One region of the Kluyvera fluvialis genome, then DNA from elsewhere that is predicted to be linked to it. Evidence: predicted binding sites of a transcription regulator. Region 1 holds the regulator's gene; each other region holds the start of a gene.

Region 1 (10,937 bases):
CGCTATACACGGTTTGATACAGCTCGCGGTCAGCGTCCTCGTCCGGACGGTCGATGTACGGCGGCAAGGGCATATGGCCGATAGCGTTGAGGATATCCAGCACGCTGCGCTCGTCATCAAACTCGACTTCAAACAGCGCGTCATGGCGCGCAACCATCGTCGCTTTAATGCTTTCATCGTCGCCCAACAGCAGCTCAGCCCCCGGCTTCGGCGCTTTAGACGCGCGAATATGTGCCAGAATACGTTTATCATCCAGCATACGTTCGACCAGCACTTCAATCTTGCCGCCGCTGGCTTTACGGCCAAACAGGCGGGCTGGGATCACGCGGGTATTGTTAAAGACCAGCAGATCGCCAGGGTTGAGCTTGTCGAGCAAATCGGTGAAAGTACCGTGCGTCAGCGCGCCCGTCGGCCCGTCCAATGACAGCAAGCGGCAACTGCTGCGCTCAGCTTGCGGATAGTGGGCAATCAGGGATTCAGGTAGTTCAAAGGAAAAATCGGCAACGCGCATGACTGTGACTCTGGGCTTAATAATGAGGCGGGTAGTCTAGTGCCGGGGCGTCCTCCCTGCAACCCTTACCCCTCTGGATAAACATCAATCAATGAATTTTCTCGCTCACCTGCACCTCGCTCACCTTGCCAACAGCTCGTTGTCAGGGAATTTACTGGCCGATTTTGTGCGCGGCAATCCGCAACAGGACTATCCCGCGACCGTTGTGGATGGTATTCACATGCACCGACGCATCGACGTGATGACCGATAACCTACCGCAGGTTAAAGAAGCCCGAGAGTGGTTTCGCCCTGCAACGCGCCGGGTTGCGCCAATTACGCTCGACGTCATGTGGGATCACTTTTTATCGCGCCACTGGGAGCAGGTTTCCCCGGACATTTCACTGCCTGACTTCGTGCGCTACGCCCATGCGCAAGTTAGCGCCATTCTGCCGAATGCCCCAGCGCGCTTTGTGACCCTCAACGAACATTTATGGTCAGAACGCTGGCTGGAGCGTTATCGCGACATGGAATTTATCCAAAGCGTGTTAAACGGCATGGCGAATCGCCGACCTAAACTCGACGCGCTGCGCGACTCGTGGCATGACCTTGATGAACATTACGCGCCGTTAGAGACGCGCTTCTGGCAGTTTTACCCGCAGATGATGCAGCAGGCAAAAAACAAAGCGCTTTAGCACTTGCGTTGTGCCACGGAATGGCTCTTAATATCCTTTGCTAAAAATAAAACAATCAATAGCCAAAACCTATCTGATTAATTGTCACAGTCTTTTTGTATTATCAGCAATCTCTGCCTATACTTGCCCGCGTTGCGTTCCATTAACCTTATAAATTCAAAGGAGAACCCCATGGTTCTGGTTACTCGTCAAGCGCCTGACTTCACCGCTGCTGCGGTACTGGGCAACGGTGAAATCGTTGAGAAATTCAATTTCAAACAGCACACCCAGGGTAAAGCCACTGTACTGTTCTTCTGGCCGATGGACTTCACTTTCGTTTGCCCATCTGAATTGATCGCTTTCGACAAGCGTTACGAAGAATTCCAGAAGCGCGGCGTTGAAGTGGTTGGCGTTTCTTTTGACTCTGAATTTGTACACAACGCATGGCGTAACACCCCTGTCGATAAAGGCGGCATCGGTGCAGTGAAATACGCGATGGTTGCTGACGTTAAGCGTGAAATCCAGAAAGCTTACGGCATCGAACACCCAGACGAAGGCGTTGCTCTGCGCGGTTCCTTCCTGATCGACGCTAACGGCATCGTTCGCCACCAGGTGGTTAACGACCTGCCGCTGGGCCGTAACATTGATGAAATGCTGCGTATGGTTGATGCGCTGCAATTCCACGAAGAGCACGGCGACGTTTGCCCGGCACAGTGGGAAAAAGGCAAAGAAGGTATGAACGCGTCTCCAGACGGCGTTGCTAAATACCTGAGCGAAAACGTATCTAGCCTGTAATTGGCTCACGTTTAGCAAAAAGGCTCGCATTGGCGTGATGCTTGTCAGTTAAGAGAGTTTCTACTTTAGTCTCGCTGCCAGTTGCGCTCTTTTCTCTCCATGCCCTAAACATGCTCGGGCGCAAAGAGCGCGCAAGGGGCGGCCAGTCGCCGCCGCCCCCTGCCCCCCCCCAGTCTCCGGCGGCAAAATCGTCGCTTCGCGATTCCCTCTGCTTATCTCTTCCGGCTTTCGGGTCGGGCGCGAGGCAACATCCCTGTAAAGCCGCGCCCTCAGCCCACATCCCTGTGGGCTGCCCCGGCCTCCAGAGAACGCTTCGGCGATTTAGACGCCACCCACGTCAGTGCGGTCTTTGAATGAACATCCAGAACCAGAGTTACTGAAACCGATGAGTCCCCGATGGAAATCGGCGAGCCGGAGAAAGGAAGACAAGGTCAGACCGCCAGGGATGGCGGGCTGAGGCGAACCGAGACAGGAAGTCGAGTTTCGCCGTGCCGCAGGCTGGAGTTCGCAGGTGAGCGTAGTGCGAAGCACCGATTTCCCTGCGGGGCCGCAGGGATTGTCAAGGGGGACTCGGCAGTCCCCCTTGACCCGTTCACAGGTACAGCGGCTTCATGTTCTACAAAACATCAGGTGAACGGAATGTGGCGCTTGACTGACAAGCATTATCGCATTGGCGAGTCTTTTTTGTTGCCTGATGGCAGCACAACGCCGGATTAATGGCCGCGCCAGAGGGTTGCAGACAACGCCGGTAGCGTCAGTACATCGTCTTCATAACCGCCAGCGCCCTCCTGCTGCTGCCAGGCTTTCACCTTCAGTAGCGGCGAGTCTTCCAGCACCACTTCGCAGGCGTCGCCACGGTTAATCGCCACCAGCACCCTTTCTGCGCCCAGCACACGCAGGAATACCACCACATCACCTTCGGCGTACAGCACCAGACAGCCGCCCTGGCGCAATGCCGGAGAGGCTTTACGCAACGCCGACAGCCGCTGATACAGCGCTAATAGCTCGCCATCCTGCTGTTGTTCATCCCACGGGAACGGCTTGCGGCAGAACGGGTCGTTGTCACCATCCAGCCCCACTTCATCACCGTAATAAATACACGGTACTCCGGGCCAGCTAAACAGCCAGACCACTGCCAGCGGCAGCCGCGCCACATCGCGCCCCAGCAAAGATTTAAAGCGCGCGGTATCGTGGCTATCCAGTTGGTTGAACATGCGCAACTGCTGCTGATGCGACAATCCGGCGCGATATTCTTCCATCCACGCCATACAGGTGCGGGCGTCAATTTTCTGCGGATCGTACGAAATGTCCGTGTTCGCGAGGAATCCCCACAGTGGGAAGGTAAAACCGCGATAGTTCATCGCCGCATCTTCAGCATCCTGCTGTAGCCACTGGCGCGCATCGCCAAAATGCTCGCCGAGCACGTAAGCATCGGCACGCGCAGCTTTCGCCGCTTGAGTGATCCCTGAGACATGCTTGAGGTTATTTTTCGCGCCCCCCGCTTCCCCCAGCATATGCACCACATCCAGCCGCCAGCCGTCCATATTCCACGGCGCTTTTAGCCAATGGCGCACGATGCTGTCCTCACCGCGATAAATTTCCTCAACCAGCGCATCCGATTGGTAATCCAGCTTGGGCAGGCTGGAGTAGCCTAGCCAGTCCAGCGCTTTGCCTTCTGGCGAGAAGCTGTAGAAATCACGCCACGGCGAATCAGCATGATGGCAAGCCCCCTGGCTCCCGCGATTATGCCGGTCAAACCAGCCGTGGGTATCGCCGCTATGGTTAAACACACCGTCGAGAATCAGGCGCATTCCCTCGCGCTGAGTGTTGTGACGCAGGCGTAATAGCGCCTCGTTGCCACCAAATTGGGGATCGACCTGGCGGTAATCCTCCGTGTCATATTTGTGGACGCTGGGGGCGGTAAATACGGGGTTGAGATACAGCGCGGTCACGCCCAGTTTTTTCAGGTATGGCAGCTTTTCGCTAATCCCGTCAAGACAACCGCCGTAAAACGTCGAACCGCCCGCCTCGCCGGTCAGCGGTTCGTGCCACTCACGGCGCACAATATCGTGCCCGGCGGCATGATGATGATAAACCTTATCCTGCTGCCCCCCGCGAGAGGCGCTACGGGCAAAACGGTCGGGGAAAATCTGGTAGAAAATCTGCTCGCTCACCCACTGTGGGCCGTTATCCGGGCTGTCATAGGCAAACAGTTCCAGCTTCGCCGGGGGATAGGCGCTAAAACCCTGCGGCGCAAACCATAGCTGGCGGTCAGCCCACAGTAGCTTAAAGCCATAACGCCGACGCGGCTGCCCTTCATGCAGGCTAATTTCCCCACGCCATTGCACCACATCGTGCCCCACGGTTTTGCTGCTGCGGCGCATCGGCAGCGCCATCTCTTCGTTATCCACTTCAGCGCGCATTATCACCCGCTGCGGCAGGTCGTCACCGCGCAGCCACAGCGTAATAATTAGTTTGTCCTGCTGCTGCTTAATAAAGGGAGCAACAGGCAAGTGCCAGGCGTTCAACATCATTTATCCCCTAGGTACAAAATGAATCCACCTTGCCATACGTCTATTTTACCCTACTCCTCTTTTTCACTTTTTTATGAGGGGGAGGACGGGGGCGCAGATTGCAGGGATAAAAAAACCCGGCGCGAGGCCGGGTTTAGCAAAAAATGCAGCGTATTAACGGCGGCGGCTTTTAATCGCCCAACCCACCAGCAGCAGCAAGATCCACGCGAAACCAACGTACAGTGAAATACGGGTATCCGGGTGGTAGCCAATCAGGCCGATGATAAAGACGAGGAAAATCAGGCCAATAATGGTGGTTGTTACCCCGCCAGGCACTTTGAATTTCAGCGCTTTGACTTCATCAGCCGACAGACGGCGACGGAAGGCAACCTGCGACAACAGAATCATAATCCACACCCACACGGTGGCAAACGTCGCCAGCGAAGCAATCACCAGGAAGACGTTTTCCGGCATGATGTAGTTAAGATAGACCGCAAACAGCAGGGCGATAGTCATCACCATGACCGTCACCCACGGAATACCACGGCGTGACGTTTTGGCGAACACTTTCGGCGCGCTGCCCTGCTCGGCCATGCCGTGCAGCATACGACCAACGCCGAAAACATCGCTGTTAATCGCAGAAAGCGACGCCGTCAGCACCACAAAGTTGAGGATGCTCGCCGCAAAAGTGATGCCCAGATGTTGGAAGGTCAGGACAAACGGGCTACCGTCAGTGCCTACCTGGTTCCACGGATAGATGGACATAATGACGAACAGCGTCCCGACATAAAACACCAGAATACGCATCGGCACGGAGTTAATCGCGCGCGGAATGGATTTCTCAGGGTCTTTCGCTTCACCGGCGGTAATACCAATAATTTCAATCCCGCCGTAGGCAAACATCACCATTTGCAGCGACATCACCATGCCAAGCCAGCCGTTGCTAAAGAAGCCGCCGTTGCTCCACAGGTTATGAATCCCTGTCGGTTGCCCACCGTTACCAATACCCCAGATGATGATGCCGAAACCAGCAACAATCATCACGATAATGGTAGCGACTTTAAAGAACGAGAACCAAAACTCCAGCTCGCCGAACACCTTCACGCTCATCAGGTTGATAGCGCAGATAATCAGCACCACGCTGAGCACCCAAATCCAGTGCGGAACCGCCGGGAACCAAACCCCCATATAGATGCCGAACGCCGTCACATCGGCTATCGCCACAATCAGGATTTCAAAGCAGTAAGTCCAGCCGGTGATATAGCCCGCCAGTGGCCCCAGGTTATCCTGCGCATAGCGCGAGAAGGAGCTGGCGGAAGGGTTATGCACGGACATTTCGCCCAGCGCACGCATAATGATATAAGCGGCAACGCCGCCGATAATATAGGCCAACAGAACGCTCGGCCCGGCCATTTTGATGGCATCAGCTGAGCCGTAAAACAACCCCGTACCGATTGCCGAACCAAGAGCCATAAAGCGAATGTGTCGGGTACTTAGCCCGCGCTTCAGCTTGTTGTTTTCCATCGTTTCCAATGCCATGTCATACCAAAAATAAAAAACCACGGAACATGATATCCCGTGGTTGAACACCGTTTTTATACACATCAGGCCATAGTTGGCGCAACCTGAATTTCGCGGTGCAAAAACGAATTAGTGCGCGTTAGAGGCCACTTGTCGGCCCGCTGTGCGATCCCAAATCCCCGCCAGCACGGCCATAATAGCCGTTGGCAGCAGCCAGGCCAGCCCTTGCTCAGACATCGGCAGATGAGACGCCCACGCAGGCAGCACATCAGCAATCGCCGACGCTTTAACGCCATCCATAACACCAAAGACCAGGCTAATGAACATCGCTGGAGCCATCACGCGAGAGCTATTATGCCACCAACCGCGCGTAAAACTTAATACCACCAGTACGATACACGGCGGGTAAATTGCCGTCAGCACAGGGATAGAAATCTGAATCAGGTGGCTCAGTCCCAGGTTGGAAACCGCCATTGAGAACAGACCCATGATAAACACTAACGTGCGATAAGACAGTGGCAGATACTGCGCAAAGAACTCTGCACACGCACAGGTCAGGCCAACCGCCGTCACCAGACACGCGATAAAGATAAGCGCTGCCAGCAGGAAACTACCCGCGCCGCCAAAGGTGTGCTGCACATAAGCATGAAGAATTGCCGCACCGTTGGCTTGCTGATCCACCAGCGTCGCGCTATCAGAACCCAGGCGGAACAGCGCCAGATACAGCAGCGTCAGACCGACACCCGCCATTAAACCAGCCCAAATGGTATAGCGCGTCAGCAGACGAGATTCTGTTACCCCGCGAGAGCGCGCGGCATTCACGATAACAATACCAAAGACCATTGCGCCCATGGTGTCCATGGTCAGGTAGCCGTTGACGAAACCGTTAGAGAACGGGGCTGTCTGGTAGGCTTCCAGCGCGTGGCTAATTGGGCCAGCAGGCCACATAACCGCAGCGATAGACAGAATTGCCAGCGCCACGATTTTCATCGGAGCAAGGAAATTCCCGACCGTATCCAGCAGTTTGCCCGGATACAGTGAAACGAAAATCACCAGCGCAAAATAGATAAGGCTGTAGATAAACAGCGGCATAGCCCCATCACCGGTTAACGGCGCAATACCAATTTCAAACGAAACGGTCGCGGTACGCGGCGCAGCAAACAGCGGCCCAACGGCGAGGTAACACACGGTTGCCAGCAGTACACCTGCTACTTTACCAATCGGGGTGCTCAGGCTATCAACGCCGCCGCCCACTTTCGCCAGCGCAACCACGGTCAGCACCGGTAGGCCAACAGCAGTAATCAGAAAGCCAATCGCGGCAATCCAAACGTTGGAGCCAGCCTGGAGGCCAACCATAGGAGGGAAGATGATATTGCCTGCGCCAACAAACAGCGCAAAGGTCATAAAGCCCAGAGCGATGATGTCGCGAGATTTTAATTGATGGGTCATATATAACTACAGCCTATGGATGTGGTGTTGTAAAACAAATTTATCAAGCTGGTTCCTGCGGAATGATGCTGAGGAAACCAACAATAAACTCAGAGGGAAATGCTCCCTTAGCGGCGTTGAGAAGAATAGTTTTTTGATTTACCGCATATATGCAGTCTGATTACGACTGCATAGGGGCCAATTTAAACGCTTATAACGTTTTAAAGCAACACGGGATCGTAAAACCAGATGATTATATCGATAGTGAAATAACAGCTAGATTTATTAACTGGATTTGCGAAAAACATCCGGCTAATCATGCGAACAAATTTTAACCACACGTTCGTTAATCGGGAACGGTTTACTTGACTGCAAAGCAAACAGACCAGCCGAAGCTGGTCTGTGGAAAGTTAATCTGACAAGCAGCAGATCAGGCGCTTTTTTTGGCAATTAAACGTTCCGGCAGGAGAAAACTAAACCGCGAGCCTTTTCCCGGCTCACTGCTGATATCCAGCCGGCTATCGTGATGGCTAATCGCATGTTTGACGATAGCCAGCCCCAGTCCACTGCCGCCGGTTTGCCTTGAGCGCGCTTTATCCACGCGATAAAAACGCTCGGTCAGCCGTGGCAGGTGCTCTGCCGAAATACCCGGCCCGTTATCCTCAACGCTAAACAGCGCACCGTACGGTGTGCGCTGCCAACGCACGGTAATCAACGTGCCTTCCGGGGTATGGTTTACCGCGTTATACACCAGGTTCGACATCGCGCTACGCAGTTGATCTTCATTACCCAGCACCGTAAGCGTGTCGTCAATATCAAACTGGAACTGATGTTTATGCTGGCTGAGGGTCTGCGCTTCCCGCTCCACAACGCGCAGCATCAGCGGCACATCAATGGTTTCGTTTAACGCCAACACCGGTGATGCTTCAATTTTTGAAAGCGTCAGCAGTTGTTTGACCAGCCCTTCCATGCGCTGGGTTTGCTCGCGCATAGTATGCAACGCTTTCTCGCGCACCATCCCTTCCAGCACCTGCTCTTGCATCATCTCCAGATAGCCCTGCAACACCGTTAACGGGGTGCGCAACTCATGGCTTACGTTGGCAAAGAAGTTGCGCCGTGCCCCTTCTAACTGGTGCATTTGCGTGACGTCACGCGCCACCATCAGCAGTTGGCGGTCGGTATACGGCATAATACGAATTTCCAGATGACGCCCATTATTGAGCACTAAATTGAGCGGTTTAAGAAATTCGCGCTTTTTGAGGTGTTGAGTAAATTCGGGATAACGCAGCAGGTTAAGAATATTTTGCCCGCTATCGTCGGGCCAGCGTAGCCCCAGCAACTGCTGGGCTAAACCATTACACCAGAAAATCGCCCCTTCTTCGGTGGTCAGCACCACCGCATCCGGCAGCGACTCGGCGCCGCTACGAAAGCGTTTAATCAGATTGCCCAACTCACGGCGGCGCTTTTTATTGCGCAACTGCATCTGGTTAAGCCCATACAGCAAAGGCTCCCAGCTTCCCCGACCGGGCGGCGGAGTCATACTTCTGTCAACCCACAGCCACCAGGACAAGCGCAGTAAATTCCAGAAATGCCAGATAAGCAGGCCGGTCACCGCCGCCAGTAAAAACCACGGCAAATAACCCAATACCCATCCCAGTATCAGCGCCGGGAGGCAGCACAATAGCAGCTCCAGGGCCAGCCTTTTCCATGACAGCCGTTCCAGCACGCGTCACACTCCTGTCAAAAATTAGAAACGGGCGGAAAAACGATAACCCGTGCCGCGAACGGTTTGCACCATGCGGTCGTGACCACTGTGTTCCAGCGCTTTGCGCAGACGACGAATATGGACATCGACGGTGCGGTCTTCAACGTACACGTTAGTGCCCCAAACGTGGTTCAGCAGTTGCTCACGGCTGTACACGCGCTCCGGGTGAGTCATAAAGAAGTGTAATAATTTAAATTCGGTCGGCCCCATATCCAGCGGGTTTTCGCCGGTCATGACGCGGTGTGATGTAGGGTCAAGGCTCAGCCCCTGCATCTCAATCACCTCTTCAACTGCCATCGGTGAAATTCGACGCATCACGGCTTTAATTCGTGCGACTAACTCTTTCGGTGAGAACGGTTTGGTAATGTAATCATCCGCCCCGGTTTCCAGGCCGCGAACGCGATCTTCTTCTTCGCCGCGCGCGGTGAGCATCACCACGGGAATATCACGGGTTAGCGCTTCCCGCTTGAGATGCTTAATAAATTGCAGCCCAGAACCGCCCGGTAACATCCAGTCAAGCAGAATAAGGTCGGGCCACGGTTCATTCAGTTTGTTGACCGCGCTATCGTAATCTTCGGCTTCGACCGGCTGAAAACCATTTTGTTCCAGCACGAAACAGACCATCTCGCGAATTGGCGCTTCATCTTCAACGACCAGAATACGTCTTGCCATTATTTGCCCTGTTTTAGACATCAGTAAGATATGCGGCGTCATTATGCGTCAGATTTATGACAGATTTATGAAAAACATGACGGTTAGATGATAGCCCCTTTTCATCGATGACAGCCGCTAAATTTCACCCATCCCCACTCACAGGCAGCGTACGGAATGATGATGTGTATAATCACCGTTACGCCATTTGTTACGGAACTACTATGCGCATTCTTCACACTTCGGACTGGCATCTCGGCCAGAACTTCTACAGCAAAAGCCGCGCCGCTGAACATGCCGCCTTTCTGCACTGGCTGCTTGCCACCGCAGAAGCGGAGCGGGTCGATGCCATTATTGTGGCGGGTGATATCTTCGACACCGGCTCGCCGCCGAGCTACGCGCGCGAACTGTACAACCGATTTGTGGTGAATTTGCAACAGACCGGCTGCCATCTGGTGGTGCTGGCGGGCAACCATGACTCGGTCGCCACGCTGAATGAATCGCGGGACATTCTCTCGTTTCTCAACACCACGGTGGTCGCCAACGCTGGTCACGCGCCATTTATCTTAAACCAGCGAGACGGAACCCCCGGCGCGGTATTCTGCCCAGTGCCGTTTTTACGCCCGCGCGACATCATCACCAGCCAGGCGGGGCTTTCCGGCAGCGAAAAACAGCGCCAGGTGCTGGAGAGCATAACTGACTACTACCAGCAGCAATATCAGCAGGCCTGCGCGCTGCGCGCCGACGCCCCACTGCCGATTATCGCCAGCGGTCACCTGACGACCGTCGGAGCCAGCAAAAGTGATGCCGTGCGCGACATTTATATTGGCACACTGGATGCTTTTCCGGCACAAAACTTCCCACCGGCGGACTACATCGCGCTGGGGCATATTCATCGGGCGCAGAAAATTGGCGGCAGCGAGCATATCCGCTACAGCGGCTCGCCTATCGCGCTAAGTTTTGACGAAACCGGCAAAAGCAAAAGCGTCAATCTAGTGACCTTCACCGACGGCAAGCTTGACGAGGTGACGCCGCTCACCGTTCCGGTCACGCAGCCGCTGGCGGTGATTAAAGGGGATTTTGACGGCATCAGCGCCCAGC
Region 2 (10,937 bases), 420 kb from region 1:
AAACGCTGGTCATTACCGAGCCGACACCGACGGTGATTGTGTCGGGTGATGCCACATTGCTGGGCTTGCTGGTACGCAATCTGGTTGAAAACGCACACCGCTACAGCCCGGAATCATCAACGATTACGCTATCGCTGGCGTCGGAGTCACGCCCAATGCTGGTCGTCGAGGACGAAGGCCCCGGGATTGATGAGTCAAAGGTTGGCGAGCTGAGCCAGGCGTTTGTCCGCATGGATAGCCGTTATGGCGGGATTGGTTTAGGGCTGAGCATCGTTACACGCATTGCACAATTGCATGAAGCGGCATTCTTCTTACAAAACCGCGAAACCACTAACGGCACGCGGGCTTGGGTAGAATTTCAATCATCCAGGCGTTAAAGCGTTTAGTAGGTCAAAGCCCAGTGGCAAAGAAAGCCTGCCACAATCATGACAGAAACGAGTACGGAAAATAGCTGCTGAATATTCAGATTGGACATAACACTACCCCCAATGATTTTGCAGATAGTATCAGTGGAATTTATTAAGCAAAGATTAAGAATCTCCCCTAACAGGTAATCTTACTCGCCATTTTATTCCGGGGTAGCGCTCAGGCCCCTCACTGACGGGGTGTACACTGCGGGTTTTCCGCGCTGTCCATGTCCAAACTGGCTGCGCCAGTATACGCCTTTCAGGTAGGTTCTACGGTTGGCATCCGTGCATGATGCCAACCGCATTTCTTGCAAAATTCCGTGAGTCCTCATCAGGACGCGGCGATAAATAGCTCGCGCAATTGATGCAGACGGTCGCGAATTTCCGCCGCTTCTTCGAACTCCAGGTTCTGTGCATGTTTCAGCATTTGCGCTTCCAGCGTTTGGATCTGCTGCTGTAGCGCTTTTGGCGTCAGTGCAGGGACATCGGCCTCGACAATTTTCGCTGCCGTTCGTGACTTGCCACGCCCTTTCGCTTTGGTTTTCGCCAGCCCCTCGCCCATCGCCAGAATATCAACCACGTCTTTGACCAGCCCTTGCGGAACAATGCCGTGTTCTTCGTTGTAGCGCTGCTGTTTCTCTCGACGCCGTTCGGTTTCACCGATCGCTTTCGCCATCGAAGGAGTGATTTTATCGCCGTACAGAATCGCTTTACCGTTGATGTTACGCGCGGCACGACCAATGGTCTGGATTAGCGAACGCTCGGAACGCAGGAAACCTTCTTTATCGGCATCCAGAATCGCCACCAGAGAGACTTCTGGCATGTCCAATCCTTCACGCAACAGGTTAATCCCCACCAGCACATCAAACTCGCCAAGGCGCAAATCACGGATGATTTCCATACGCTCAACGGTGTCGATATCCGAGTGCAGATAACGCACCCGTTCGCCGTGCTCTTCTAAATATTCGGTAAGGTCTTCCGCCATACGTTTGGTCAGCGTAGTAACCAGCACACGCTCGTTAATCACCGAACGTTTACGGATTTCCGATAGCAGATCGTCCACCTGAGTGCCGACAGGGCGTACTTCGATCAATGGGTCGAGCAATCCGGTTGGGCGTACGACCTGGTCAATGACGTCGCCACCGGATTTTTCCAGCTCATAGTTGCCCGGCGTCGCCGAGACATAAATGCTTTGCGGTGCCAGCGCTTCAAATTCTTCAAACTTCAGCGGGCGGTTATCCAGCGCCGACGGCAGGCGGAAGCCGTATTCAACCAGCGTTTCTTTGCGCGCACGGTCGCCGCGATACATCCCGCCAATTTGCGGAATGGTGACGTGGGATTCATCAATTACCAGCAGGCCATCGGCAGGCAGGTAGTCAAACAGCGTTGGCGGCGGCTCGCCCGGCCCGCGCCCGGAAAGGTAGCGCGAGTAGTTTTCAATGCCCGAGCAGTAGCCCAGCTCGTTCATCATCTCGAGGTCAAACTGGGTACGCTGGCTCAGACGCTGTTCTTCCAGCAGTTTGTTATTCGCCAGCAGCACTTTGCGCCGCTCCGCCAGCTCAACTTTGATCTCCTCCATCGCTTGCACAATGCGCTCGCGCGGCGTGACGTAGTGCGATTTCGGGTAGATGGTATAGCGTTGAATGGTTGACTCAACGTGCCCGGTCAGCGGGTCGAACAGTGAAAGCCGCTCGACTTCTTCATCGAACAGTTCGACGCGCAGCGCAAGGTCATCCGACTCCGCAGGGAAGATGTCGATCACTTCGCCGCGTACGCGGAAAGTCGCGCGCTGGAATGCCTGATCGTTGCGGGTGTACTGCAAGTCAGCCAGACGACGCAGAATAGAACGCTGGTCGATTATCATGCCGACCGTCAGGTGCAGCATCATTTTCAGGTACAGATCCGGGTCGCCCAGGCCGTAGATAGCGGAAACCGATGCCACCACGATAACGTCGCGGCGCTCAAGCAACGCCTTAGTGGCTGAAAGGCGCATCTGCTCGATGTGCTCATTCACCGAGGCGTCTTTTTCAATAAACGTGTCGGAGCTTGGGACATAGGCTTCTGGCTGGTAGTAATCGTAGTAGGAGACGAAATACTCCACTGCGTTTTCCGGGAAGAACGCTTTCATCTCGCCGTACAACTGCGCCGCCAGCGTTTTGTTCGGCGCAAGCACCATTGTCGGGCGTTGGAGGTCTGCAATGACGTTTGCCACGGTAAAGGTTTTGCCTGAACCGGTCACCCCCAGCAGCGTCTGGTGCGCCAGGCCGTCTTCCAGCCCTTCTTTCAGGCGCGCGATCGCGGCAGGCTGGTCGCCGGAGGGACTAAATGCAGAATGTAATTTAAAGGATTTACTCATGAGCAACGCTACCTGATGACGAATGGGCTGGCTGGGGATTAATTCTACTCGCCACTTGCCGAATTGCCAATAAAAAATACTGGATATAAACACAGTAATACATTATCGTATTTGGTATACACAGCGTAACGGCAAGCAAGAGCGGCTGAAATTTATCCTCTGACCAGATAAAACACCAGCCAGATGAGGTTATCCCCAGAATTTTTTCTCTTTTAACATTTGTCAATATTGGTCATGAAAGTTTTGTGGCAATCCATAGCACTTTTCAACACGGCATTGCTTTTACGTATCTTATTGATAACAAATGAAAACGTTAAAAAGCCGCGTTTCGCATCAATTCATGCGCAAGCCGCATGTTCTCTCGTTTACCGCGTGTTTTCTAACTCTAATACACAGGGTTATCCACAGGAATAGTGGATAACTACCTCTAGCCCCTATCCCTCGCCATCCGGCGATTTGCGCAACAGAGGGCAAAACGGCGAGCAAAAATTTTTTTTAGTCCCAATTTTGATATGCATCAGCGAAAAAGCCCGGCCATTTTTTCGTGACCACAGTCGAATTCTTTACGTTTTCTGCGAGTTATCGCTTACGAATGAAGATAACCCACAGAAATACAATACAAGCGGATAAAGCCGTTTAGAGCGCGCTCAGATCAAGATATTCACCCAGCGGCTGCGATTCAACAGCGTCACCCAGCCACGGGATTTCGCCAAGCATCGGCGCTGGCAGCATTCGCTGTAGGGTGCTGAGGTACTCGGCGTGACGACGCCCTGGCGGTATGACATCGTTCGCAACCCAACCCGCCAGTCGCAGCCCCGCTTGTTGAATGGCTTGTGCGGTTAGTAGCGCGTGGTTGATACAGCCAAGCTTAACGCCCACCACCAGAATCACCGGCAGTTGCTCCGCCAGCACCCAGTCGGCCAGCGTTAACGTCGGCGATAGCGGCGTAAACCAGCCCCCCGCGCCTTCAACCAACACCCAGTCAGCCTGCGTTTCTAACGCGCGCAGGCCCGCAGACAGCACGCTGGCTTCAATCGGGCGCTGTTCATCGGCGCTGATAATATGCGGAGAGGTCGGCTCGGCAAAGGTATACGGATTTACCTGTTCGTAGGTTAGCGGCAACACGCTGTTGCGCTGTAGTGCCAGAGCATCGCTATTGCGCAACCCTTCATCCGTCATTTCACTGCCGGAGGCCACCGGTTTGTAGCCCGCAGTTCGCCAGCCGCGCAATGCGGCGGCTTGCAATAACGCAGTGCTGACCACCGTTTTTCCCACTTCGGTATCGGTTCCGGTCACATAGTAGCGTTTAGTCACGCGTAATCACTCCTGTAAAAAGATGGTAAGTCAGCGGGCATTCCCCCGCTTGCGACGGCCACGCCAGTTGCAGTTGTTGTAGCCTGCCGCGCGTCAGCGGTAGCGGGCTACGCCCCTGATGGAGGTGCGTCGCGCCTATCCCTTTCAGCGAGCGCATTGCGCTTAATGCATCGGGGAATGGCAAAGTCATGGTGGTTGAAGTACAACGCGCATTGAAGCCCGCCAGCGCTGCGCGCAGCGTTTCCTCCGCCAGAAAACGGTTTGCGTGCGGATGATTATCCACCGCTTGCCAGGCTTGATTTAACTCGGGTAACGACCCTGCCGTCAGGGTGGTAAACGCCAGCGTGCCGCCGGGGCTAAGCTGGCGATACAAACCGGCAAGCGCCACATCAATGTCGCTACACCACTGAATCGCCAGATTGCTCCACACCAAAGAAAACTCGCCGCCGGGCAGCGGGATATCTTCAATATCCGCCAGCAGATAGCGGTCTGCGGCCTGTTGGCGCTGCGCCTGTTCCAGCATCTCGGCACAGAGATCTAATGCGGTGACATGGCTGCCTCTATCGCGCCAATAACGGCTGTAACTCCCCGGCCCGCATCCGGCATCCAGCACCGTTTCAAACGTCTGAGGTGGAAGCTGTTCCAGTAAATGCGCGGCACTTCGGCGCTGGAGTTCATCATGTTGATGGTAAGAGGTTGCCGCGCGACTAAACGCGGCTGCCACGGCCTGTTTATCAACCCTCGCCATGCAACACCTCCAGCAGATGCGTAATATCCTGCGCCTGATGAGCGGCGGTCAGCGTCAGGCGCAGGCGCGCAGTGCCCGCTGGCACTGTCGGCGGGCGGATAGCCGTCACCCAACAGCCCTGTTCGCGCAGCCGTTCAGCCAACTGTAGCGTCCGGGCATTGTCGCCGACGATCAGCGGCTGAATAGCGCTTTGTGAGTCGCTTAACGGGTAGGCCAGCCCGCTGGCTCCGTGGCGAAATTCAGCCACGCGCTGCGCCAACGTTTCACGCCGCTGCTGCCCGTCGTCGCTCTGAATGACCGCCAACGCCGCCTGGAGCGCCAGCGCTTGTGCAGGGGGCATGGCGGTGCTGTAAATCAAGTGGCGGGCAAACTGCAAAAAGTAATCCGCCACCACATGGCTGCATAATACCGCCGCGCCGCTCAGGCCAAACGCTTTACCAAAGGTCACAACCAGCAATTCAGGATGAACGCCCTGCTGCTGGCAACTGCCGCGCCCGTTGTCGCCGTCAACGCCAATACCGTGCGCGTCATCAACCATCAGCCAGGCCTCGGCCTGCCGCGCGGCGAGGGCGATGTCTGCCAGCGGTGCACGGTCGCCGTCCATACTGAACACGCCCTCCGTCACCACCAGTTGCTGCCCGTCGCACGGCGCCGCCAACAGCCGGGCGAGGTGCTGGCTGTCGTTGTGTTGAAAACGCCGAAGCTGTGCGGCGTTTTGCGCCGCCGCTTCCAGCAGTGAGGCATGGCTTAAGCGGTCGGCGACAATGCGGTCTTCACGGCCTGCCAGCGCGGCAATCACCGCCTGATTCGCGGCAAAGCCGGAGATAAACAGCAGCGCGCGGTCATAGCCCAGCCAGTCGGCAAGCTGCTCTTCCAGGCGCTGATGCGCCTGGTGATAGCCCGTCACATGACCGGAGCCGCCGGAGCCAACGCCGTATAGCTCCGCGCCCTGCTGCCAGGCGCGTATCACTTGCGGGTGCTGGCTCAGCCCTAAATAGTCATTACTGGAGAAATTGCGATAGCGGCGCTCGCCGCACACCAGCCAGCGCCCTGCGCCTTGTTGCAGCGGCTGGCGGCGGCGAAAAGCCTGCGCTTCGTGGCGTTCAGCAACCGCGTGTTCGATGCGTTGTTGCCAGCTCATACCGCCGCCGCGTTGTAGTATTCCTCAGTATCTGGCGTCATCAGCGCCTGTTCCAGACGCTGTTGCTGCTCGTTGTCCCCGGCAGTAACCGTGGTTTGCTGCGGGTTTAACCCTAGTTTTCGGAACAACTGCAAGTCTTTGTCTTCTTCCGGGTTCGGGGTGGTCAGCAGTTTGCAGCCGTAGAAAATAGAGTTCGCGCCAGCCATAAAGCACATGGCTTGCGTTTGCTCGTTCATCTGCTCGCGCCCCGCAGAAAGACGTACGTGCGAAGTCGGCATCATGATCCGCGCAACGGCAATAGTGCGAATAAAATCAAAGGCATCTACGTCGTCGTTATCCGCCAGCGGCGTCCCTTTTACTTTCACCAACATATTGATAGGCACGCTTTCCGGCGGCGTCGGCAGATTAGCCAGTTGCAGCAATAGCCCAGCGCGGTCGGTCACGGTTTCGCCTAAACCGACAATCCCGCCAGAGCAGACTTTAATCCCGGCATCGCGCACTTTATCCAGCGTGTCCAGGCGTTCCTGATAGCTGCGCGTGGTGATGATGTTGCCGTAAAATTCCGGCGAGGTGTCGAGGTTGTGGTTGTAGTAATCCAGCCCCGCCGATGCCAGACGCTGCGCCTGGCTATCGGACAACGTGCCGAGCGTCATACAGGCTTCCAGCCCCATTTCTTTCACGCCCTGCACCATCTGTTCGAGGTATGGCATATCGCGGTCGTGCGGGTTTTTCCATGCCGCTCCCATACAAAAACGGGTAGAGCCTGCCTGCTTGGCTTTGCGCGCCGAGTCCAGCACCTGTTCGACTTCCATCAGGCGCTCGCTTTCCAGCCCGGTTTTGTAGCGCGAGCTTTGCGGGCAGTATTTGCAGTCTTCCGGGCACGCGCCGGTTTTAATCGACAGTAGCGTACTGACCTGCACCTGACGTGGGTCGAAATGCTGGCGATGAACTTGCTGAGCTTCAAACAGTAAATCCAGCAGGGGTTTTTCGAAAAGAGCGGTAACTTGCGACATTGTCCAGCGTAAAGGGTGAGCCATTGGCTTCTCCGGGGGTTTTGTTAATTTTCGGATCGGTTTATACTTGTAAACCTAAAACTTTTCAAAATGGTTTACAAGTCGATTATGACAACGGACGATCTCGCCTTCGATCAACGCCATATCTGGCATCCCTACACTTCAATGACCGCGCCACTGCCGGTGTATCCGGTAGTTTCTGCCGAAGGCTGTGAGCTACAGCTTGCCAACGGCGACCGTCTGGTTGACGGTATGTCGTCCTGGTGGGCGACCATTCACGGCTACAATCACCCACGCCTCAATGCGGCGATGAAAACGCAAATCGACCAGATGTCGCATGTGATGTTTGGCGGGATCACGCACCCGTCTGCCGTCGCGCTGTGCCGCAAGCTGGTCGCGATGACGCCGGAGCCGCTGGAGTGCGTTTTCCTCGCGGATTCAGGATCGGTGGCGGTGGAAGTGGCGATGAAAATGGCCTTGCAGTACTGGCAGGCTAAGGGCGAGCCACGCCAGCGTTTTCTGACCTTCCGCAACGGTTATCACGGCGATACGTTCGGGGCGATGTCGGTATGCGACCCGGATAATTCGATGCACAGCCTGTGGAAGGGGTATTTGCCGGAAAACCTGTTCGCTCCTGCACCACACAGCCGTTTTGACGGTGAGTGGGACGAATACGATATGGTGTCATTTGCACGCCTGATGGCGGCGCATCGTCATGAAATTGCAGCGGTGATTATCGAGCCTATCGTGCAGGGAGCGGGGGGAATGCGGATGTATCACCCTGAGTGGCTCAAACGTATTCGTAAAATGTGTGACCGCGAAGGCATATTGCTGATTGCCGATGAGATAGCCACCGGATTTGGCCGTACCGGCAAGCTGTTCGCCTGTGAACACGCGGGGATCAGCGCCGATATTCTGTGCCTCGGCAAAGCGTTGACCGGCGGTACGATGACGTTATCCGCCACCATCACCACTCGTCAGGTTGCACAAACCATCAGCAATGGCGAGGCGGGCTGCTTTATGCACGGGCCGACATTTATGGCTAACCCGCTGGCCTGCGCGGTCGCCACGGAAAGCCTTGCCATACTGGAGAGCGGCGAGTGGCAAACGCAGGTTGCCGCTATTGAGCGTCAGTTGAAGCGTGAACTGGCCCCTGCCAGTGATTCACCGTGGGTTGCCGATGTGCGCGTGCTGGGGGCAATTGGCGTGGTAGAAACGCGCTATCCGGTCAATATGGCGCGCTTGCAGCGTTTCTTCGTCGAGCAAGGCGTCTGGATCCGTCCTTTTGGCCGCCTGATTTACCTGATGCCCCCTTATCTCATCGCCCCGGAGCAGTTGACACGCCTGACCCGATCGGTCTGTCTGGCGGTTGAACAAGAAACATTTTTTATCGATTAAAGCGCAGAAATTTCGTTCGCTAGCCGCTACACTCCTTTGTTAATCAGTCGATTAACAAAGGAGGCAGTCGATGAAATTAGTCAGCCACGATCTGCGTGATGGCGAAAAACTCCCCCACAGCCAGGTTTTTAATGGCATGGGCTATGACGGCGGAAATCTTTCTCCCCATCTGGCGTGGGATGACGTCCCCGCAGGCACAAAAAGTTTTGTGGTGACCTGTTACGATCCCGACGCGCCAACCGGTTCCGGCTGGTGGCACTGGATTGTCGCTAATATCCCGGCAGATATTCGAGAACTGCCCACTGGCGCAGGTTCTGGGCTGGTAGGTTTACCGGCCAGCGCGCTTCAAACCCGCACCGACTTTGGTAAAGCGGGCTACGGTGGCGCAGCGCCGCCGAAAGGCGAGACTCACCGTTATATCTTCACCGTACATGCGCTCGACGTGGACAAAATCGACGTTGATGAAGGTGCTAGCGGGGCGATGGTCGGTTTTAACGTCCATTTCCACAGCCTCGGCAGCGCGTCAATCACAGCGCTGTTTAGCTAATTCGCCACACGCAGTATCTGCCCTGCCGGGGAAACCTCGCAGGGCTTTTTTATGTAATTTTCTGACGAAAAACCAACAGACAGGAAGGCAAACAAGACGAGCTACGGCGAAGGGAAATTTATCTTGTGAAGATAGTCACAGTTTAAAAACAAACACGCCAACGACAAAGGTGATTTAAATCACAAAAAAGTCGTGAATAACGGCGGTATTTTAACTTTGTAGCCGACTTTCAGTGCATTTATGTGACAAGCATCACTAAAAACAGCCTTTGAGTGGGAGTTGTATGGTGACATTAATCACAAAGAGCCCTCGAGTACGCGAGATGAAAACGGCGTGATAGAGTCGATTTTGCATACAGAACGACTGGATGGTTTTTGGCGAAACCACCGCAACTATTACGACGCGCAGCATCTTTACCGCGCACCACGAGGGGTCTTTTATGTTATCACCAGATATCAAGGTCAAGATACAGAATTTTGGCCGTTTCCTCAGCAATATGGTGATGCCCAATATTGGCGCATTCATCGCCTGGGGCTTAATTACCGCGTTATTTATTCCCACCGGTTGGCTGCCTAATGAAACGTTAGCCAAACTTGTTGGCCCGATGATCACTTACCTGTTGCCGCTGCTAATCGGTTATACCGGTGGCCGTCTTATTGGCGGCGAGCGCGGCGGTGTTGTGGGCGCTATCACTACCATGGGCGTTATCGTCGGCGCGGATATGCCGATGTTTATGGGTTCAATGATTGCAGGCCCGCTGGGCGGCTGGGCCATTAAGCGGTTCGACCGCTGGGTCGATGGCAAAATCAAAAGCGGTTTTGAGATGTTAGTAAATAACTTCTCCGCCGGGATTATCGGGATGCTGCTGGCGATATTGGCCTTCATGGCTATCGGGCCGTTGGTTGAATTGCTGTCGAAAGCGCTGGCCTCGGGCGTCAACATTATGGTGCAAAATAACCTGCTGCCGTTGACCTCTATTTTTGTCGAACCGGCCAAAATCCTGTTCCTGAATAACGCCATTAACCACGGTATTTTCTCCCCGCTGGGTATTCAGCAGGCAACAGAAACGGGCAAATCTATTTTCTTCCTGATTGAAGCGAATCCAGGGCCAGGTTTGGGCGTGCTGTTAGCGTATATGACCTTTGGCAAAGGCAGCGCGAAGCAGTCTGCCAGCGGAGCGGCGATTATTCACTTCTTTGGCGGTATTCACGAAATCTATTTCCCGTACGTGTTGATGAACCCGCGCTTAATTCTGGCGGTGATTCTGGGCGGTATGACCGGCGTATTTACGCTGACGCTGTTCAACGCAGGCCTGGTCTCCCCGGCGTCTCCTGGGTCTATTTTTGCCGTACTGCTAATGACGCCGAAAGCGTCGCTGATTGGCGTCGTGCTGTCTATTCTGGCCTCGACGCTGGTGTCGTTCCTCACCTCCGCCATGTTGCTGAAGCGCGTTCGCGTCGGCGATGAAGAGAGCAATGGTCTGGCCGAAGCCACCCGCCGGATGCAGAGCCTGAAACAGCAATCTAAATCCGGCGGCAGCGTTTCTGGCACACAGCCACAGCCTGCGGCGTCTGCCACGCTCGATTTAGCGAAAGATCTGCATCATGTTCGCAAAATTATCGTCGCCTGCGATGCCGGTATGGGTTCCAGCGCTTTGGGGGCTGGCGTGCTGCGCAAGAAAGTGAAAGATGCCAATCTGACGCATATTTCTGTCACCAACTGCGCCATTAACAGCCTGCCGGAAGACGTTGATTTAGTCATCACCCATCAGGATTTAACCGAGCGGGCCATGCGTTTTGCTCCGCAAGCGATGCATATGTCGCTGAGCAACTTCCTCGATAGCGGGCTGTATACTGACTTAACCACCCGCTTACTGGCGGCCAAGCTGCCGTCCGCCGCCAACGATAGCCGACTGATTAATCAAACGATTATCGCCGCTAACGATGACGCGTTCACACCAGCGGAGCGCGAAGAAAACCTGTTTGAACTGAGTGCTGAAAACATCTTCCTCAA
Region 3 (10,937 bases), 1.2 Mb from region 1:
GGCGCCATCGCCGAAGACGTCCACGTCCAGACACCACGTTCATCTTTCTGCATCGGGTGAGCCACGCGGCTCTCGTCGGTTGCTCCCGTGACCACATTTACCGTTTTAGCATTCGGTGCCCATAGCCGGAAAGTGACGGTTTTATCTGGGTTAACTCGCGTAATAAACTGACTTACCGGCGCTTCTTCCCCCGGTCCTGGCAGCGTTGACTCTGCCTGAGCCTGATAAACAAAAGAGCTTAGGGCGAGCGTAACCGCTACGCCAAGTGGAATTATTTTCATTAGCTTATCCTTACAAAAGTACGATTATCAGGCCTACACCATCCTGTGAATTGCAATGCAAGAAAATAATAACCATGAAAATAATTTCACGTGTGACACATGGCAGAAATGGGGAAAAATCAGAAAACGCTAACGCGATACATTCGGTAAGAGAGGCTAATTCAGAAGGGTTAAAGAGAACCACGATGTGGTTCTCTTCATTTTTACACTGGCAGCGATTTAGTGAACAACCCGTTATTCTGGGTAAATTAGGAGGCGTTACTCTTTCGAATCGTCACCCGCCAGCAATTTGTCCAGTTCATCACCGCCCACGTGACGGAAATCCTGCCCTTTCACGAAGTAGAAAATGTATTCGCAAATATTCTGGCAGCGGTCACCGATGCGTTCGATAGAACGGGCGCAGAACAGCGCTGTCAGTACGCTTGGGATGGTACGCGGGTCTTCCATCATGTAGGTCATCAGTTGACGCACGATGCCTTCATATTCCTGGTCAACTTTCTTATCTTCACGATAGATACGTACAGCTTCATCCAAGTCCATACGCGCAAACGCATCCAGCACATCGTGCAGCATCTGCACCGTGTGGCGGCCCAGTGATTCCAGGCTTACCAGCAATGGCTGGTGCTGCTGAGAGAACTTCTCCAGCGCGGTGCGGCAGATTTTATCCGCGACGTCACCAATACGTTCCAGCTCGGCGATCGTTTTGATAATCGCCATCACCAGACGCAGGTCGCTCGCCGTTGGCTGACGTTTCGCGATAATGCGCACGCAGGCTTCGTCGATCGCGACTTCCATCATGTTGACGTGCTTATCGCCATCGATAACGCGCTTCGCCAGTTCGCTATCCTGGTTGTGCATCGCGGTGATGGCATCAGAAAGCTGCTGCTCCACCATGCCGCCCATCGTCATCACCTGGGTGCGAATGCTCTCCAGCTCGGCGTTGAACTGGCCGGAAATGTGTTTGTTAAGATTGAGATTGTCCATAGTTCCTCCAGATGCCCAAAAGATTTCTGGCTGTAACAAGGCGGCAACTGCATGAATCCCCAGGCGTCACTGGGTGAGTAAAGGCAGCCAACGCGGGTACAGCCTGAAAGATGAAGGGCATATCAACCGTAGCGGCCAGTAATATAATCTTCTGTTTGTTTCTTCGCGGGCTTAGTGAACAGATCGTCCGTGTTGCTGAACTCAATCAACTCGCCCAGGTACATAAACGCCGTGTGGTCGGAGCAACGCGCCGCCTGCTGCATGTTATGGGTCACGATAACGACGGTGTAATCTTCTTTCAGCTCGGTAATCAGCTCTTCAATGCGCCCGGTAGAGATAGGGTCAAGCGCAGAGCACGGCTCATCCAGCAGCAAAACTTCCGGGCGAATCGCGATACCGCGCGCGATGCACAGACGCTGCTGCTGACCACCAGAAAGAGAGTATCCGCTCTGGTGCAATTTATCTTTGGTTTCATTCCATAATGCGGCTTTGGTCAGCGCCCACTGCACGCGCTCGTCCATATCGGTACGCGACAGCTTTTCAAACAGACGCACACCGAAAGCAATGTTGTCGTAAATCGACATCGGGAACGGCGTCGGCTTCTGGAACACCATGCCCACTTTAGCGCGCAGTAACGCAATATCCTGGGTGTTGGTGAGAATATTATCGCCATCCAGCAGAATTTCGCCTTCCGCGCGCTGCTCTGGGTACAGTTCAAACATTTTGTTGAAGGTACGCAGCAGCGTCGATTTACCGCAGCCAGACGGACCGATAAACGCCGTCACCTGGTTTTTGGCAATATCCAGGTTAATATTCTTCAGGGCATGGAATTTGCCGTAGTAGAAGTTCAGGTCACGAACTGAAATTTTACCCGGAGTGGTGTTAACCATACTCATCTCAATCTCTTCCTCATCCAGCGCCGCATCCGCCACGCCGTAAAATGATGCCTGATGGCGTTTCGCTTATCAGACCTACAAATGTGTTCAACCGTAGGCCGGATAACGCGCGCTATCCGGCAATGTGTTAACCGTGTTTCTTCTTGGCGAAAATAACGCGCGCCAGAATGTTCAGCAGCAGTACGCACAGGGTGATAATCAATACCCCGGCCCAGGCCAGTTGTTGCCATTCGGCAAACGGGCTCATCGCAAATTTAAAGATGGTGACCGGCAGGTTGGCGATAGGCTGCATCATGTCCGTGCTCCAGAACTGGTTCGAGAGCGCCGTAAACAGCAGCGGAGCCGTTTCACCAGCAATACGCGCGATAGCCAGCAGGATACCGGTCATAATCCCGGAGATAGACGCTTTTAGCGTTATCGCGGAGATCATCTTCCACTTTGGCGTCCCCAGTGCGTAAGCCGCTTCACGCAGGCTATCCGGCACCAGTTTCAACATGTTCTCGGTCGTACGAATGACGATAGGCACCTGCAATAACGCCAGTGCAATTACGCCTGCCCAACCGGAGAAGTGCTGCATCTGTGCAACCACAATGGTGTAGACGAACAGCCCCACTACGATAGACGGCGCGGACAGCAGAATGTCGTTAATGAAGCGGATAACCTCAGCCAGCCAGGATTTGCGCCCGTACTCCGCCAGGTAGATACCGGCCATAATGCCAAGCGGCGTACCGAAAACGGTCGCCCACAGGATCAGCAGGCCACTGCCCGCCAGGGCGTTCGCCAGGCCACCACCTGCGGTGTTCGGCGGCGGCGTCATTTCGGTGAATAGCGCCAGCGACATGCCGTCGATACCACGCGTAATGGTGGCCATCAAGATCCACACCAGCCAGAACAGACCGAAGATCATCGTCGCCATTGAGAGCGTCAGCGCAATGCGGTTTTTCATGCGGCGCTTCGCCTGCATCTTGCGGCGGGACTCCGCCAGCGCAGCGGTGTTTTGCATTTCCAGCGTTGTCATGAGCGTGTCCCCTCATTTTTCGCCAGGCGCATAATCATAAACTTCGATGCCGCCAGCACGATAAAGGTAATCGCAAACAGGATAAGACCCAGTTCCATCAGTGCTGAGACATGCAGGCCAGATTCCGCTTCGGCAAACTCATTCGCCAGCGCGGAGGTGATGCTGTTGCCCGGCATATACAGCGAAGCGCTGTCGAGCTGGTAGGTGTTACCGATGATAAAGGTCACCGCCATGGTTTCACCCAGCGCGCGGCCAAGGCCAAGCATGACACCACCAATCACCCCGTTTTTGGTGAACGGCAGGACAATGCGCCAGATAACTTCCCACGTGGTGCAGCCGATGCCGTAGGCCGACTCTTTCATCATCACTGGGGTTTGTTCGAACACATCACGCATAACGGCAGAGATATACGGAATAATCATAATGGCGAGGATAACCCCAGCCGCCAGAATACCGATACCAAACGCCGGGCCGGAGAACAGAGCACCGACAAACGGGATGTTAGAAAGGATGTTGCCCACGGGTTCCTGGAAGTAAGTGGCGAACAGCGGAGCAAAGATAAACAGACCCCACATGCCGTACACGATACTCGGGATCGCCGCCAACAGTTCAATCGCGATACCTAACGGGCGTTTGAGCCAGTTGGGGGCGAGTTCAGTCAGGAAAAGTGCGATGCCGAAGCTGACCGGAACGGCAATCAGCAAGGCGATAACGGAGGTGACGAGCGTACCGTAAATGGGTACTAACGCGCCGTAGATGTCGTTAGGCGCATCCCACTCTTTGGTCCACAGGAAGGCGAAACCGAACTTCTCCATACTGGGCCAGGAAGAGATGACCAGAGAGACGATAATCCCGCCCAACATCAATAGCACAATCAGCGCAGCCAGTCTTACCAGCGCGCTGAATATCATGTCACCCTTTTTACCCGGAGGGTTAAAAGCAGGCTTAGTTGCAGCCATAAATTACTCTTTCCGTTAACTCGTTTACGATGTTGCCCATGCCGGATGGCGCTACGCTTATCCGGCCTACAGTCGGAACCGTAGGGCAGATAAGCGTAGCGCCATCCGCCAACTCGCTAATATTGCCTATTAGTACAGCGCTTTACCGCTGCTATCTTTTACGCTGGTCTTCCATGCAGCACGAACCTGCTCAACCACGCTTGCCGGCAGGGTAGCATAATCCAGCTCGTTAGCCTGTTTGCCACCGTTTTTGTAAGCCCAGTCAAAGAACTTCAGCACTTCAGCGCCCTGCTCTGGTTTCTTCTGCTCTTTGTGCACCAGGATGAAGGTGGTGGAGGTAATCGGCCATGCGCCTTCACCTTTCTGGTTGGTCAAGTCCTGAGCGAAAGATTTGCTCCAGTCAGCGCCTTTTGCAGCGTTAGCGAAGTTTTCTTCCGTCGGGCTAACCGCTTTGCCATCGGCAGAAATCAGTTTGGTGTAGGCCAGGCTGTTCTGCTTAGCGTAAGCATATTCAACGTAACCAATCGCGCCCGGCAGACGCTGGACGAATGCTGCGATACCGTCGTTACCTTTGCCGCCCAGACCGGTCGGCCAGTTCACGGTAGAACCGGAACCCACTTTAGATTTCCACTCTTCGTTCACTTTCGCCAGGTAGCTGGTGAAGACGAAGGAAGTACCGGAACCATCAGCACGGCGCACAACGGCGATGTTCTGTGAAGGCAGTTTAACGCCAGGGTTCAGTTTGGTGATGGCTTCATCATCCCACTTCTTAATTTTGCCGAGGTAGATATCCCCCAGGGTTTTGCCATCCAGCACCAGCTCGCCTGATTTCAGGCCAGGGATGTTAACAGCCAGCACTACACCGCCGATAACGGTCGGGAACTGGAACAGGCCTTCCTGCGCCAGTTTTTCGTCAGACAACGGGGCATCGGATGCGCCGAAATCAACGGTGTTTGCGGTAATTTGCTTTACGCCACCGGAGGAGCCGATACCCTGATAGTTAACCTTGTTGCCGGTCTCTTTCTGGTAGGTATCCGCCCATTTGGCATACACCGGCGCAGGAAAAGTTGCACCTGCACCTGTCAGGCTTGCTGCTGCGAAAGCAGAGAAAGCGCTCATCGATAAGGTCGCGGCGACAACAGTTGCGACAGTGGTACGCATAACTTTCATAATGTCTCCTGCAAGAATCCGTAAATGATTGTTTGAGTGGCTACTCTGAGCAAAATAGGACAAACAGGTGACAGTTATATGTATGGAATATGACAGTTTTATGACAACCAAAGCCACACAAAAAACAAAAGAATTAAAGCCAGAAAAATCATAAAGATAAATAATTTCATTACCGTGAAACGGCAGAAAAATTTTCTTTTTATGACAGCCAATTGACGGGGTTTTATGACAGGTATAGCAGAGGATAAAAAATCCGGCTATGCCGACAGCACAACCGGATTGATAGGTTATTTGTGACGATTATTCAACCGTCACAGACTTCGCCAGGTTACGCGGCTGATCCACGTCGGTGCCTTTAATCAGCGCCACATGATAGGCCAGCAGTTGCAATGGAACGGTGTAGAAGATAGGCGCAATCACTTCTTCGACATGCGGCATTTCAATGATGTGCATATTGTCGCTATCGGTGAACGCCGCGTCTTGATCGGCAAACACATACAGTTCACCGCCACGCGCGCGCACTTCTTCAATGTTGGATTTCAGTTTTTCCAACAGTTCATTGTTTGGTGCAACCACGATAACCGGCATTTCGGCATCAATCAGCGCCAGCGGGCCATGCTTCAGCTCGCCTGCAGCGTAGGCTTCCGCATGAATATAAGAGATTTCTTTGAGCTTCAGTGCGCCTTCCAGCGCGATCGGGTACTGATCGCCACGCCCCAGGAACAGCGCATGGTGCTTATCAGAGAAATCTTCCGCCAGAGCTTCAATGCGTTTGTCCTGCGACAGCATCTGCTCAATGCGGTTTGGTAACGCTTGCAGGCCATGCACAATGTCATGCTCAACGGAGGCATCCTGGCCTTTCAGGTGCGCCATTTTCGCCACCAGCAACAGCAAGACCGTCAACTGAGTGGTAAAAGCTTTCGTCGAAGCAACGCCAATTTCAGCACCAGCGTTGGTCATAATCGCCAGATCGGATTCACGCACCAGCGAGGAACCCGCAACGTTACAAATCGCCAACGATCCTAAGTAGCCCAGCTCTTTGGTTAAGCGCAGGCCTGCCAGAGTATCGGCGGTTTCACCGGACTGCGACAGCGTGATCACCAGGCTGTTCGGGCGAACGGCCGATTTGCGATAGCGGAATTCCGAGGCGATTTCGACATCGCACGGCATACCCGCCAGCGATTCAAACCAATAACGCGCCACCATGCCGGAGTTATAAGACGTACCACAGGCGATAATCTGGATATGTTCTACCTTCGAGAGCAGCGCATCCCCCTCTGGCCCCAGCTCGCTTAAATCGACCTCTCCGTGGCTGATGCGCCCAGATAAGGTGTTTTTGATCGCGTTCGGCTGTTCGTAAATCTCTTTCTGCATGTAGTGGCGATAGATGCCTTTGTCGCCAGCGTCATACGTCAGGTTAGATTCGATTTCCTGGCGCGTTACAGATTCACCAGTTTTATCGAACACACTAACGGTACGGCGCGTCACTTCCGCAATGTCTCCCTCTTCCAGGAAGATAAAGCGACGAGTAACCGGCAACAGCGCCAGTTGGTCGGAAGCAATAAAGTTTTCACCCATGCCCAAACCAATAACCAGCGGGCTACCAGAACGCGCTGCCAGCAGTGTGCCTGGATCACGGGAATCCATGATAACCGTGCCATAAGCACCGCGAAGCTGCGCGATAGTGCGCAAAACGGCTTCACGCAGCGTGCCGCCCTGTTCCATTTCCCAATGCACCAGGTGAGCAATAACTTCGGTATCGGTGGCAGAAACAAAGACATAACCACGCGCTTGCAGCATTTCGCGCAGCGGTTCGTAGTTTTCGATGATGCCGTTATGCACCACCGCAATGTGGTCAGAAACATGCGGATGCGCATTGCCTTCTGAAGGTTCACCGTGCGTCGCCCAACGGGTATGCGCGATACCGGTTCCACCGTACAGTGGGTGTTCTTCTGCTGCTTGCGCCAATACCTGTACTTTGCCCAGGCGGCGCAGGCGGTTCAGATGGCCTTGATTATCAACCACCGCCAGACCTGCGGAGTCATAGCCACGGTATTCCAAACGACGAAGGCCTTCGAGAAGGATTTCAGCTACATCACGTTGCGCGACTGCGCCAACAATTCCACACATAGTTTTATGTTCCGATTTTGGCATTATGCCATGCGTTGTCGGTCAACCTGTTGCCCGTATTCCGGGCGCCCCGAGCCTTGTAGAGAGTGGGGTTATTTTTATAGGTACTGCTTTTGGGCGGGAGATTATGTTATCGCCTCACCCGTTGTTAGCCTGACGGCATTAACGCCTTATCAGGCCAACAAAAGAATTGCCGGGATAACCCGGCTGAATTACTTTTTCTTCACCGGACGTTGCCAGCCTTGTTTATGCACCTGCGGTACACGGCTTAGCACCAGTTCGTTATCCGCGATATCACGCGTTACCGTTGTGCCTGCGGCAATCGTCACGCCTTTACCGATGGTGACTGGGGCCACCAGCTGAGAATCAGAGCCGACAAAAACATCATCGCCGATAATGGTTTTAAACTTGTTCGCGCCATCGTAGTTACAGGTAATCGTCCCCGCGCCGATATTCACGTTGTCACCAATTTCCGCGTCGCCGAGGTAAGCCAGATGACCGGCTTTCGAGCCTTTGCCCAAACGCGCTTTTTTCAGCTCAACAAAGTTACCGACGTGTGCGCCTTCCAGCAGTTCAGCGCCCGGACGCAGACGCGCGAACGGCCCAATGGTACAAGCGGCTTGCAGGTTGGCGTCTTCTACCACGCTGTACGGGCTAATTTCACAGTCATCGCCGATAACCGCATTTTTAATCACGCAGCCCGTGCCGATTTTGACGCGATGGCCCAACACCACGTTGCCTTCAAGGATAACGTTAGTATCAATTTCAACATCACGCCCGTGAGATAACGTACCGCGCAGGTCAAAACGCGCCGGATCACGCAACATAACGCCCGCCAGCAGCAGTTTTTCTGCCTGCTCGGCCTGGTAAACACGTTCCAGACGCGCCAGTTGTAAGCGGTTGTTCACCCCTTCAACTTCGCTCAGGCGGTCAGGATGCACGGCGACAATCTCACGCCCTTCCTGGTAGGCCATAGCGATAATATCGGTGATATAAAACTCGCCCTGCGCATTGTTGTTGTCGAGGTTCGCCAGCCAGCGCTTCATATCTGCGCCATTGGCAATCAGGATACCGGTGTTGATTTCAGGAATTAAACGCTGCTCATCGGTCGCGTCTTTATGTTCCACGATACCGGTCACTTTGCCATTTTCACGGGTGATACGGCCATAACCGCTAGGGTCATCAAGTTTAACCGTCAACAGGCCGATGCCGCCCTGTGGTTTAGCGTCACGCAAGCGTTGCAGCGTTTCAACCGAGATCAGCGGAACATCGCCGTACAGCATCAGAATATCTTCGTCATCGGCAAAGAACGGCGCAGCCTGCTGCATCGCATGGCCTGTGCCTAATTGCTCGGCCTGTAGCACCCAGTTGAGGTTGCTATCCGTTAACGTCTGCTTGAGTAAATCACCGCCGTGGCCATACACCAGATGAACCTGGCTTGCGCCAACATGATTAGCAGCATCAATGACATGCTGCACCATCGGTTTACCCGCCAGGGTATGCAGCACTTTAGGAAGTTCGGAATACATGCGAGTGCCTTTGCCTGCGGCAAGGATCACAACGCTCATGGTACGGTTAGACATAGGTATCCTGTCTGTAAATTAAGAATGAAGTAAACCGCTTTCACGTTGAAAATTCTACATATTTTTCGCCATGAAATGGTCTGATTATAAAACGTTCAACATAGCCTTGCGTACGGTTTTTCTGTGCTTATTTTCGTCCATATCAAAACCATTTGTCTTGTAAGAAATCAGACCGGAGGCCGAATTACACGCTATCTCTCTGCTTATGCTGTTCTTTTGCTACCTGAATAAAGGCTAGTAAAAATCAAAACAGTGTTTTATTTGATCATTATTGTGACGTACAAAAAAGAAACAGTGTTTTGATTTAGTGATAATCATGCTGAATCATCATTCAGGAAGATAATATGAACAATAAGATACCTCTGGCTCTAACTCTCTGTAGCGCAGCGCTCTCTCTTTCGGCGCAGGCTCACCCAGCCCAGCAATGGAAGGCGATAGCCTTTGGGCAATCCACCGACGTTAACTTCTCCTCCAACGTTCTGCCGGAAAAAGTGGGCGTCAATAATGTCACCATCGACGGCAAAACATTGACCCCACAGCAGGTGGCAGACCTCAGTAAGCCCATCACGATTGAAAGCCGTGGCGGCAAAATTGCCAACTCACACGATGGCCTGACATTTTTCTACACCACGCTGCCAACGGATGAAAACTTTGTGCTGGCAGCAACAGTGACCGTCAACCAGTTCGGCCCGGAGAATGGCGCAAAACCAGCCGCTCAAGAAGGGGCAGGCTTGCTGGTGCGCGATATTATTGGTGTCCCACGCCAGGAACCGTTGAAAGAGGGCTATGAAGAGTTTCCAGCGGCGTCAAACATGGTGATGAACGCCATTATGACGCAAGATAAAAAAGACCATGAGCACGTTAAGCTACAAGCTATTTCACGCAATGGAGTTGTGCAGCCGTGGGGGAACGCCGGAGCTGAAATTAAAAAGGTGAGCTACAAAGAGGGTATCGACCTGCGTCAGTCGCCAACGTTCCGCCTAAAGCTCGAGCGCACTAACGATGGCTTTATCACCGCCTGGGCTCCGGCGGGTAGCGAGGAGTGGGTCACTCAGCAAGTACCCGCCGCTGACCTTATCTCCGTGCTGGATAAAAAACAGTATTACGTCGGTTTCTTTGCATCACGTAACGCCAAAATCACCGTTAGCGATGCCTCTCTGACCACCTCGACAGCGAAAACAGTCACCTCGAAACCGTTCGTTGCTAAATCCTGGCCTGTGGTGATGCAAATTGCATCGGGGTCAAAGAGCCTGAGCCAGAATTATACGCTACAGGCACGAGCCAACTATGATGGGCTGTTCACCGTTCGCCACAATGAAGTAGTTATCGGGGAGAATAAACCGGTGAAAGCGGGTGAGATGTTTACACTGCCCGCCACACTTAAAGATAAAAATAGATTCCAGATTACCTTTACGCCCACCAGCGGTAGCGACAGCACGCCGGTAGAGCAGCAGTTTACGGTAAGCCAGGAGAACACCACTTCGGCCAGCACACTGTACGTTGCAGCGGACGGTAAAGCGGATGCTAAAGGCACGGCTGAATCACCGATGACATTAACCACCGCGATCAGCCTGCTACCGCCGGGCGGAAAAATAATTCTGGCCGCCGGTAATTACCCGAAAACCGATATCCCAATCAGCGCCAGCGGTCTTGAGAATGGCCACAAAACGCTGGAGGCAACGGGTAAAGCGGTCATTCACGGAATGCTGCTGGACGCCAGCTACTGGACTATTCGCGGGATTGATATTACCGAGAAAAGCCTGCGTATTCAGGGCAGCCATAACCTGATTGAAAATGTGGTGGCTTATCATAACGACGATACCGGGATTCAAATATCTTCCGTCGATAAAATCGGTCGCCCGCTGTGGGCAAGCCATAACCGCGTGGTGAACGCCGAGTCTTACCGTAATGAAGAT

What was found. The regulator PhoB, encoded in region 1, activates phosphate uptake and scavenging genes when phosphate is short. The targets are predictions, from matches to a motif close to CTGTCATAAAACTGNCNNAT.
Region 2: the regulator PhoB is predicted to act here: its motif matches at 2,996-3,015, upstream of uvrB (excinuclease ABC subunit UvrB).
Region 3: the regulator PhoB is predicted to act here: its motif matches at 5,396-5,415, upstream of pstS (phosphate ABC transporter substrate-binding protein PstS).

Annotation. Positions count from the first base shown of each region.
Region 1 is NZ_AP046142.1:3,753,245-3,764,181, forward strand. Features, by position in the region: gene queA (tRNA preQ1(34) S-adenosylmethionine ribosyltransferase-isomerase QueA) at 1-511, opposite strand, end outside; gene acpH (ACP phosphodiesterase) at 603-1,184, shown strand; gene AC6I4B_RS17845 (peroxiredoxin) at 1,356-1,958, shown strand; gene malZ (maltodextrin glucosidase) at 2,672-4,489, opposite strand; gene proY (proline-specific permease ProY) at 4,646-5,995, opposite strand; gene brnQ (branched-chain amino acid transporter carrier protein BrnQ) at 6,122-7,441, opposite strand; gene phoR (phosphate regulon sensor histidine kinase PhoR) at 7,851-9,146, opposite strand; gene phoB (phosphate response regulator transcription factor PhoB) at 9,168-9,857, opposite strand; gene sbcD (exonuclease subunit SbcD) at 10,061-10,937, shown strand, end outside.
Region 2 is NZ_AP046142.1:3,337,679-3,348,615, forward strand. Features, by position in the region: gene pmrB (two-component system sensor histidine kinase PmrB) at 1-377, shown strand, start outside; gene uvrB (excinuclease ABC subunit UvrB) at 739-2,763, opposite strand; gene bioD (dethiobiotin synthase) at 3,400-4,077, opposite strand; gene bioC (malonyl-ACP O-methyltransferase BioC) at 4,070-4,825, opposite strand; gene bioF (8-amino-7-oxononanoate synthase) at 4,812-5,966, opposite strand; gene bioB (biotin synthase BioB) at 5,963-7,003, opposite strand; gene bioA (adenosylmethionine--8-amino-7-oxononanoate transaminase) at 7,088-8,377, shown strand; gene AC6I4B_RS15770 (kinase inhibitor) at 8,448-8,924, shown strand; gene AC6I4B_RS15775 (PTS mannitol transporter subunit IICBA) at 9,364-10,937, shown strand, end outside.
Region 3 is NZ_AP046142.1:4,942,021-4,952,957, reverse strand. Features, by position in the region: gene AC6I4B_RS23350 (alpha/beta hydrolase-fold protein) at 1-281, opposite strand, end outside; gene phoU (phosphate signaling complex protein PhoU) at 540-1,265, opposite strand; gene pstB (phosphate ABC transporter ATP-binding protein PstB) at 1,388-2,161, opposite strand; gene pstA (phosphate ABC transporter permease PstA) at 2,289-3,179, opposite strand; gene pstC (phosphate ABC transporter permease PstC) at 3,176-4,138, opposite strand; gene pstS (phosphate ABC transporter substrate-binding protein PstS) at 4,268-5,308, opposite strand; gene glmS (glutamine--fructose-6-phosphate transaminase (isomerizing)) at 5,609-7,438, opposite strand; gene glmU (bifunctional UDP-N-acetylglucosamine diphosphorylase/glucosamine-1-phosphate N-acetyltransferase GlmU) at 7,651-9,021, opposite strand; gene AC6I4B_RS23310 (right-handed parallel beta-helix repeat-containing protein) at 9,366-10,937, shown strand, end outside.